DNA from 2 places in the Sporacetigenium mesophilum DSM 16796 genome. Region 2 is predicted to be linked to the other one. Evidence: riboswitches for the same ligand, from Rfam matches in the RefSeq annotation. Region 2 holds a riboswitch; the other holds the start of a gene.
What was found. A riboswitch is a leader RNA that binds a small molecule or an ion and turns the genes downstream of it on or off. The one in region 2 is predicted to bind glycine.

Region 1 (3,429 bases), on a different contig from region 2:
AATATCAGAGACATTAGACTTTCCGAAAAAGTCTCCGCATACTTTAATATCAGTTATTATTCCCTTTTCAACATTTAAATAAAATTCTATATTTCCACCTGCATACTTTAATTCATTCATTAGGGTGTATTTAGGTGAGTTTCCAAAATTCCACTCCCAAGTATTGTATTTTTCATCGTATAACTTTTTTATGTTATTTAAATCATCTTCTGAGAATTTATAAATTTTATAATCAGTATTTGTTTGGGATATATGTTTCATAATCATATCTTTAAATTCTAATATGGTTAAAGGGCTTTTTAGATGTTCACTAATATTTGTTACCCTACTTGCTACTGACTTTACGCCTTTTCCTTCAAATTTAGATGGCTTTACCTTTAGAGCAGAAGAGATATCTGTTATTACTGAAGTAAATAATAAAGTACCATGATGCATAACTTTGTTTTTATAATTGCATTGAGCATTTCCTGAGAATTTCTTGCCTGATATGGTTAAGTCGTTTCTTCCAGAAAATTCAGCGTCTACAGATAATTCTTTTAGTATATCTATAATAGGCTGGGTAAACTTTCTAAAATTATTAAAGCTTTTAGCATCATCTGTTGATATAAAAGTAAAGTTTAAATTTCCTAAGTCGTGAAATACGGCTCCTCCCCCTGTTAACCTTCTAACTACAGGTATAGACTTTTCTTTAACATAGTCATAATTTATTTCTGACAATGTATTTTGATTTTTACCCACAATAATTGAAGGATCATTTCTCCATAACATAAAAACATCTTCATTAAAGTTTTTTAATATGTATTCCTCCGCTGCTAAATTAAAATTAGGATTTGTGAGATTATTATCAATAAATAGCATATTTATCCCCCTTGATTATTTATTTTATTAAATACTATCAGATATATTATTAGAATTCAACAGTATATTATTATCTTAAAAGATAGCATCTATAAGTAGCTAATATTACACTTGTTAAGATATTAATTAAGGTACTTTTTTGTAAATACTATAGTATAATAACAACATAAAGGAAAATTTTAGAAAATTTAATATTATCAGACGATATTAGCGGGAGATATCCATTAGGGTAGCCGAAGAAGCAATAAATTAATGCCGATTAATTTAGAATCTTTCAGGCAAAGGGACTGTTAATTGATGATACTCTGGAAAGTCCCGTTAGGGCGCCGAAGAAGAAAGGTAAGTTTAAAAGTTTTACCAAAGCTTTCAGGTAAATATACAGAGATATGAAGGCGTATATTACTTATGCTTTCATATCTCTTTTTAATTTATAAAGGGGGTGTATTAATGGATAATGTAAAAAAAACTACACTATATGATGCACATAATAAGTATGGGGGAAAGATTATAGAATTTGCTGGATGGCTTATGCCGGTACAGTATGAGGGCATAATTGAAGAACATGAAGCAGTGAGAAACAATGCTGGGTTATTCGATGTATCACATATGGGAGAGGTAGAAGTAAAGGGTAGAGATGCATTTAAATATGTTCAAAACTTAGTTACAAATGACATAGGTTTGCTTGTAGACAACCAGGTAATATATACATTTATGTGTTATGAAGATGGTGGAATAGTTGATGATCTTTTGGTTTATAAATTTGATGAAGATCATTACTATTTAGTTATTAACGCTGGAAATATAGAAAAAGATTTTGAATGGATGATCAATAATAAAGAAAGTTATGAAGTTGAAGTTGTAAATATTTCTAGTGAAGTTTCTGAAGTTGCAATTCAAGGACCAAAAGCTCAAGAAATACTTCAAAATTTAACAGATTTTAATTTAGATGAAATAAAGTTTTTTTACTGCAAAAGAGATGTATTAATTGATGGAGTCAAATGCCTTGTTTCAAGAACAGGTTATACAGGGGAAGATGGATTTGAAATTTATACTGAAAATCAGTACATTGAAAAAATTTGGGATAGTATATTAGAGACAGGAAAGCCTTATGGCATTAAGCCAGCGGGATTAGGTTGTAGAGATACATTGAGATTTGAAGTAGCTCTGCCTTTATATGGAAATGAGATATCAAAAGATATAACGCCATTAGAAGCAGGATTAGGATATTTTGTAAAACTAAATAAAGAGAGCTTTATAGGTAGAGAGGCTCTTATAAAACAAAAGAATGACGGGTTAAATAGAAAGCTTGTTGGTTTTGAATTAAAGGGAAGAGGAATTCCAAGACATGGTTACTCAGTTGAATTTAATGGTGAGAATATTGGAGTTGTAACTACTGGTTATTTTTCACCAACTCTTAAAAAAAATATAGGTCTAGCTCTTATAGATTCTAAGTATGCTGATTTAGGAACTGAAATAGATATTTTAATTAGAAATAAACCTGTAAAAGCTGAAGTTATTAATAAGAAATTCTACAAAAAAAATTATAAAGAATAAAGCAAGTTACAAATTAATAAATTTTTTATTAAGAATAAACTATAGGGGGATTAATTATGAAAATTTTAGAAGGATTACTTTATAGCAAGGACCACGAATGGGTAAAGGTAGATGGAGATAAAGCTTATATTGGAATTACTGATTTTGCTCAACATGCTCTGGGAAGTATTGTTTATGTTGAATTACCTGAACTAGATACAGAATTAAGTGCTAATGATACATTTGGTGCTGTAGAGTCAGTTAAGGCAGCTTCTGATTTATTTATTCCAATTGATGGTGTAGTAGTTGAAGTAAACGAAGCTTTAGAAGATAATCCTGAGCTGGTAAATGAAGATGCTTTTAAAAATTGGATGATTGTTGTTGAAATATCAGACAAATCTCAGCTAGAGGATTTATTATCAGCAAATGATTACGAAGAGTTTTGTAGCAAGGAGGCATAATATGTTTCCTTATATACCTAATACTGATTTAGAACGAAAAAAGATGCTTGAAAGTATTGGAATAAATAATGTTGAAGAATTGTTTATTGATATTCCTGAAAATGTAAAATTAAACAGAAGACTAGATATTAATGGGCCAATGTCAGAACTTGAAGTAAGCAAGGAAATAAAAGATATTTCAAATAAAAATCTAAATAATGAAGATTTAGTTTGTTTTCTTGGAGCAGGTTCATATGACCATTATATACCTTCAGTTGTAAGGCATATTACATCGCGATCAGAATTTTACACTGCTTATACTCCTTACCAACCAGAAATAAGCCAAGGTACCCTTCAAGTAATTTTTGAATATCAGACAATGATTGCAGAACTTACAGGAATGGATGTATCAAACGCTTCTATGTACGATGGAGCTACGGCATGTGCTGAAGCAGCTATGGTTTCTATGGCAAGTACAAAGAGAAAAAATGTAGTAGTTTCTAAAACTGTAAATCCTGAAACTAGAAAAGTATTAGAAACATACATGAGATTCCATGGTGGAGAAGTTATAGAAGTAGATTTTAGAGATGGAGAAACA
Region 2 (3,429 bases):
AGCTTGAAGATAAAATAATAAAAGATTATAAAATTCCTAAAAATAGAAATATAAACTTTTTTAAAGGAAAAATGCCTAAAGTATTTGAACAATATATAACTTTATTCTTTACTCCAAAACCTGCAATAAGATATGAGGATTGCGTTAAGTGTGGAGAATGCGCAAGAGTTTGTCCTGCTAAAACTATATATATGAATGATAAAGGGCCTAATATAAATTTAAATTCTTGTATAAGATGTTATTGTTGTCATGAACTGTGCCCCAAAAAAGCAATTGATGTAAAAAGACCTTTTGTATTTAGACACATAAAATAAGGAGTGATAATATGGCTTTAAATATAGTACTTGTAGAACCTGAAATACCTCAAAATACAGGAAACATAATAAGAACTTGTGCAGCAACTAAATCTAAACTTCACTTAGTTAGACCATTAGGGTTTTCTATGGATGACAAATATTTAAAAAGATCAGGTCTAGATTATTTAGACTTAGTAGATATACAATACTATGATAGCTTTGATGAATTAAAACAAAAAAATCCAGAAGGAAAATTTTTTTATGGTACTACTAAGGTAAAACAAACTCATTCAGATGTGGAGTATGAAGATAATTGTTTTTTAGTATTTGGAAAAGAAACCAAAGGACTTCCTGAAGACTTAATAAAAGCAAATTTAGACACTTGTATAAGAATACCTATGCTAAATATTGAGAGAGCTAGGTCTCTGAATTTATCTAACTCAGTAGCCATAGTAGTATATGAAGCATTAAGACAACTAGATTATCCTGGTATGAGATAATAGTGTAGAATTACCAAGGAGTAATAAATTAAATATTGAATATATATAATATGAGTAAATAATTAATATATAGAGGGAGATTACACAATGAGTAATATAAAAGTTGTATGTGATAGTTTATCAGACATACCAAAAACTTTAATAGGTGAATACGATATAGATATCGTTCCTCTAACTATTATAATTGATGGACAAGAATATAAAGATGGAATAGATATATCCATAAATGAATTTTATACAAAACTTAGAACTGAAAAAGTTATACCAAAAACTTCTCAAGCTACATACATCCAATTCAAAGAGGTCTTCGATAAACATGTAAAATATGGAAAAACTGTATTATACATTGGTGGATCATCTGTAGCATCGGGAACGTATCAATCCGGAATTATGGCTAAAAACGATATTGATGGAGAGATATACACTTTTGATACTATGAGTTTTTCTTATGGTGCTGGTATGCAGGTTGTTCAAGCTGCAAAAATGGCTAAAGAAGGAAAAAATATAGAAGATATATTAAATGAACTAAAAATAATGAGAGATAAAATGAATGTTATATTTTCTGTAGATACGCTAGAATATCTACAAAAGGGTGGTCGAATATCTTCTACTAAGGCTGCAATAGGGACTATGTTAAACATAAAACCTATTTTAGAAGTGAAAGATGGATTGGTTACAAACATAGCTCAAGTTAGAGGAAAAAGAAATGTTATCTCCAAAATTATAGAGCTAGTTAAAGAAAGAGGAGGAACAAGCCTTAGTGATAAAACAATTGGTATTGGCCATGGAGACAACCAAGAAGAGCTAGAAAAATTAAAGGAAATTATACAAAAAGAGATAAATCCAAAAGATATAGTCGTGGTAGATGTAGGAACGTCTATAGGAACTCACGCAGGTCCTGGAGTAATGGGTATATTTTATATAAAAGAATAATAAATGAACCTTATAATATATATTATAAGGTTCATTTATTATGTTTATAATATATATATTTGTCGAAAAGATATTTATTATTTTAAGAAGGAGATTATATTAAAAAGGCGAAATTATATCATAAGTGTGAAAAGATAATTTAATTTAGTCATAAATATTGAATTATTATAATAGAATAGATTGTAGGTTTTAAAATACAAAAAAAAATAAAAAATTAACAAAATTGTATTGAATAAAAAAATTAAAAATTGTATAATTATGGTATAGAAAAGCGAAAACAGTCTGATAGAAGGATATAGAAGAGAGCCTAAGGGCCGCCGAAGGGACAAACTTAAATTTCTCCCAAGAAATTAAGTGAAATTCTCAGGCAAAAGGACTATATCTGGACAGAACCCTGGAATAAACAGGGAAAACAAATTGGGAATTTGTTTTCCCTGTTTTTTTATTGAAGACAACTTAAGGAGAAGCGAGGTGTTTTAGGTGAAAGTATTAACAAATAATCCTCTTGTTAGAGATAGTAATTTAAATAAAGATATTGAGTTTTTAGAGGAAGATTATATAGGTATACTTAAAATATGTAGAGATTACATACACTCTGGATACAGGCTACTATCTCATCCACTTTACGGAAGTGTAAAACCGAATGAAACACCATATAGGACTATAATATTAAAGCATGATAAGGACTTAGATATTAATTCTGTGATGTTGATAGAAGAAGCTTTAAGTACGGCTACAAAATTCAGAGGGAATTTTGATACACCAAAATGGCCTCTGAATATAATAGAGGACTTCCAAGTAGTAGACTTTGATATATTCAAAAACACAATAGAAAGAATTGAGTATGTAATATAAAAGGAGGAGGGCTTATGGAGATGCAAAATGTATATGATGTAATAATAATAGGTGCGGGCCCAGCAGGTTTAGCATCAGGTCTTTATGGAGCAAGAGCTAAAATGAAGACTCTAATAATAGAAAAAGATAAAACAGGTGGTCAAATAGTTACAACTGATGAAGTTGCAAATTACCCAGGTTCTATACCAGATGCTACAGGTCCAAGCTTAATCGCTAGAATGGTTGAGCAATGCAAAGAATTTGGAGCAGAAATGATAAAAGATACTATACTAGACACAGATCTAGAATCAGATATAAAGGTTTTAAAAGGAGAAAAAGGGGAATATAGAGCTAAATCTATAATAATAGCTACTGGTGCTAGTCCAAGAAAGTTAGGAGTTCCAGGAGAAAAAGAGCTAACAGGTAAGGGTGTATCATATTGTGCAACTTGTGATGCAGATTTCTTCACAGACTTTGAAGTATTTGTAATAGGTGGTGGAGATACTGCAATTGAAGAAGGAATGTACTTAACTAAGTTCGCCAGAAAAGTAACAATAGTACATAGAAGAAATGAGTTTAGATGTGCAAAGTCTATAGAAGAAAAAGCTAAAAGAAACTCTAAAGTAGAATTCTTATTAGATACAGTTGTTAAAGAAGTAAAAGGCGATGGGATACTAGAGTCTGTAGTATTTGAAAACACTAAAACTGGTGAGGTATTTGAATATCAAGCTGATGAAGAAGATGGAACAATGGGAGTATTTGTATTTGTAGGATTCTTACCACAAACTAGTTTATTTAAAGGAAAAATAACTTTAAATGAATCAGGGTACGTATTAACTGATCCAGACATGAAAACAAATATACCA

Region 1: linked by a shared signal. The riboswitch ahead of gcvT (glycine cleavage system aminomethyltransferase GcvT) and the one ahead of BS62_RS08260 (GrdX family protein) in region 2 are both predicted to bind glycine.

The regions. Positions count from the first base shown of each region.
Region 1 is NZ_JCANUR010000001.1:179,054-182,482, forward strand. It holds gene lplA (lipoate--protein ligase) at 1-858, opposite strand, end outside; glycine riboswitch at 1,060-1,158, shown strand; glycine riboswitch at 1,162-1,242, shown strand; gene gcvT (glycine cleavage system aminomethyltransferase GcvT) at 1,306-2,412, shown strand; gene gcvH (glycine cleavage system protein GcvH) at 2,469-2,852, shown strand; gene gcvPA (aminomethyl-transferring glycine dehydrogenase subunit GcvPA) at 2,854-3,429, shown strand, end outside.
Region 2 is NZ_JCANUR010000008.1:50,004-53,432, forward strand. It holds gene BS62_RS08245 (DUF362 domain-containing protein) at 1-314, shown strand, start outside; gene trmL (tRNA (uridine(34)/cytosine(34)/5-carboxymethylaminomethyluridine(34)-2'-O)-methyltransferase TrmL) at 326-796, shown strand; gene BS62_RS08255 (DegV family protein) at 884-1,729, shown strand; glycine riboswitch at 2,016-2,118, shown strand; gene BS62_RS08260 (GrdX family protein) at 2,210-2,584, shown strand; gene trxB (thioredoxin-disulfide reductase) at 2,605-3,429, shown strand, end outside.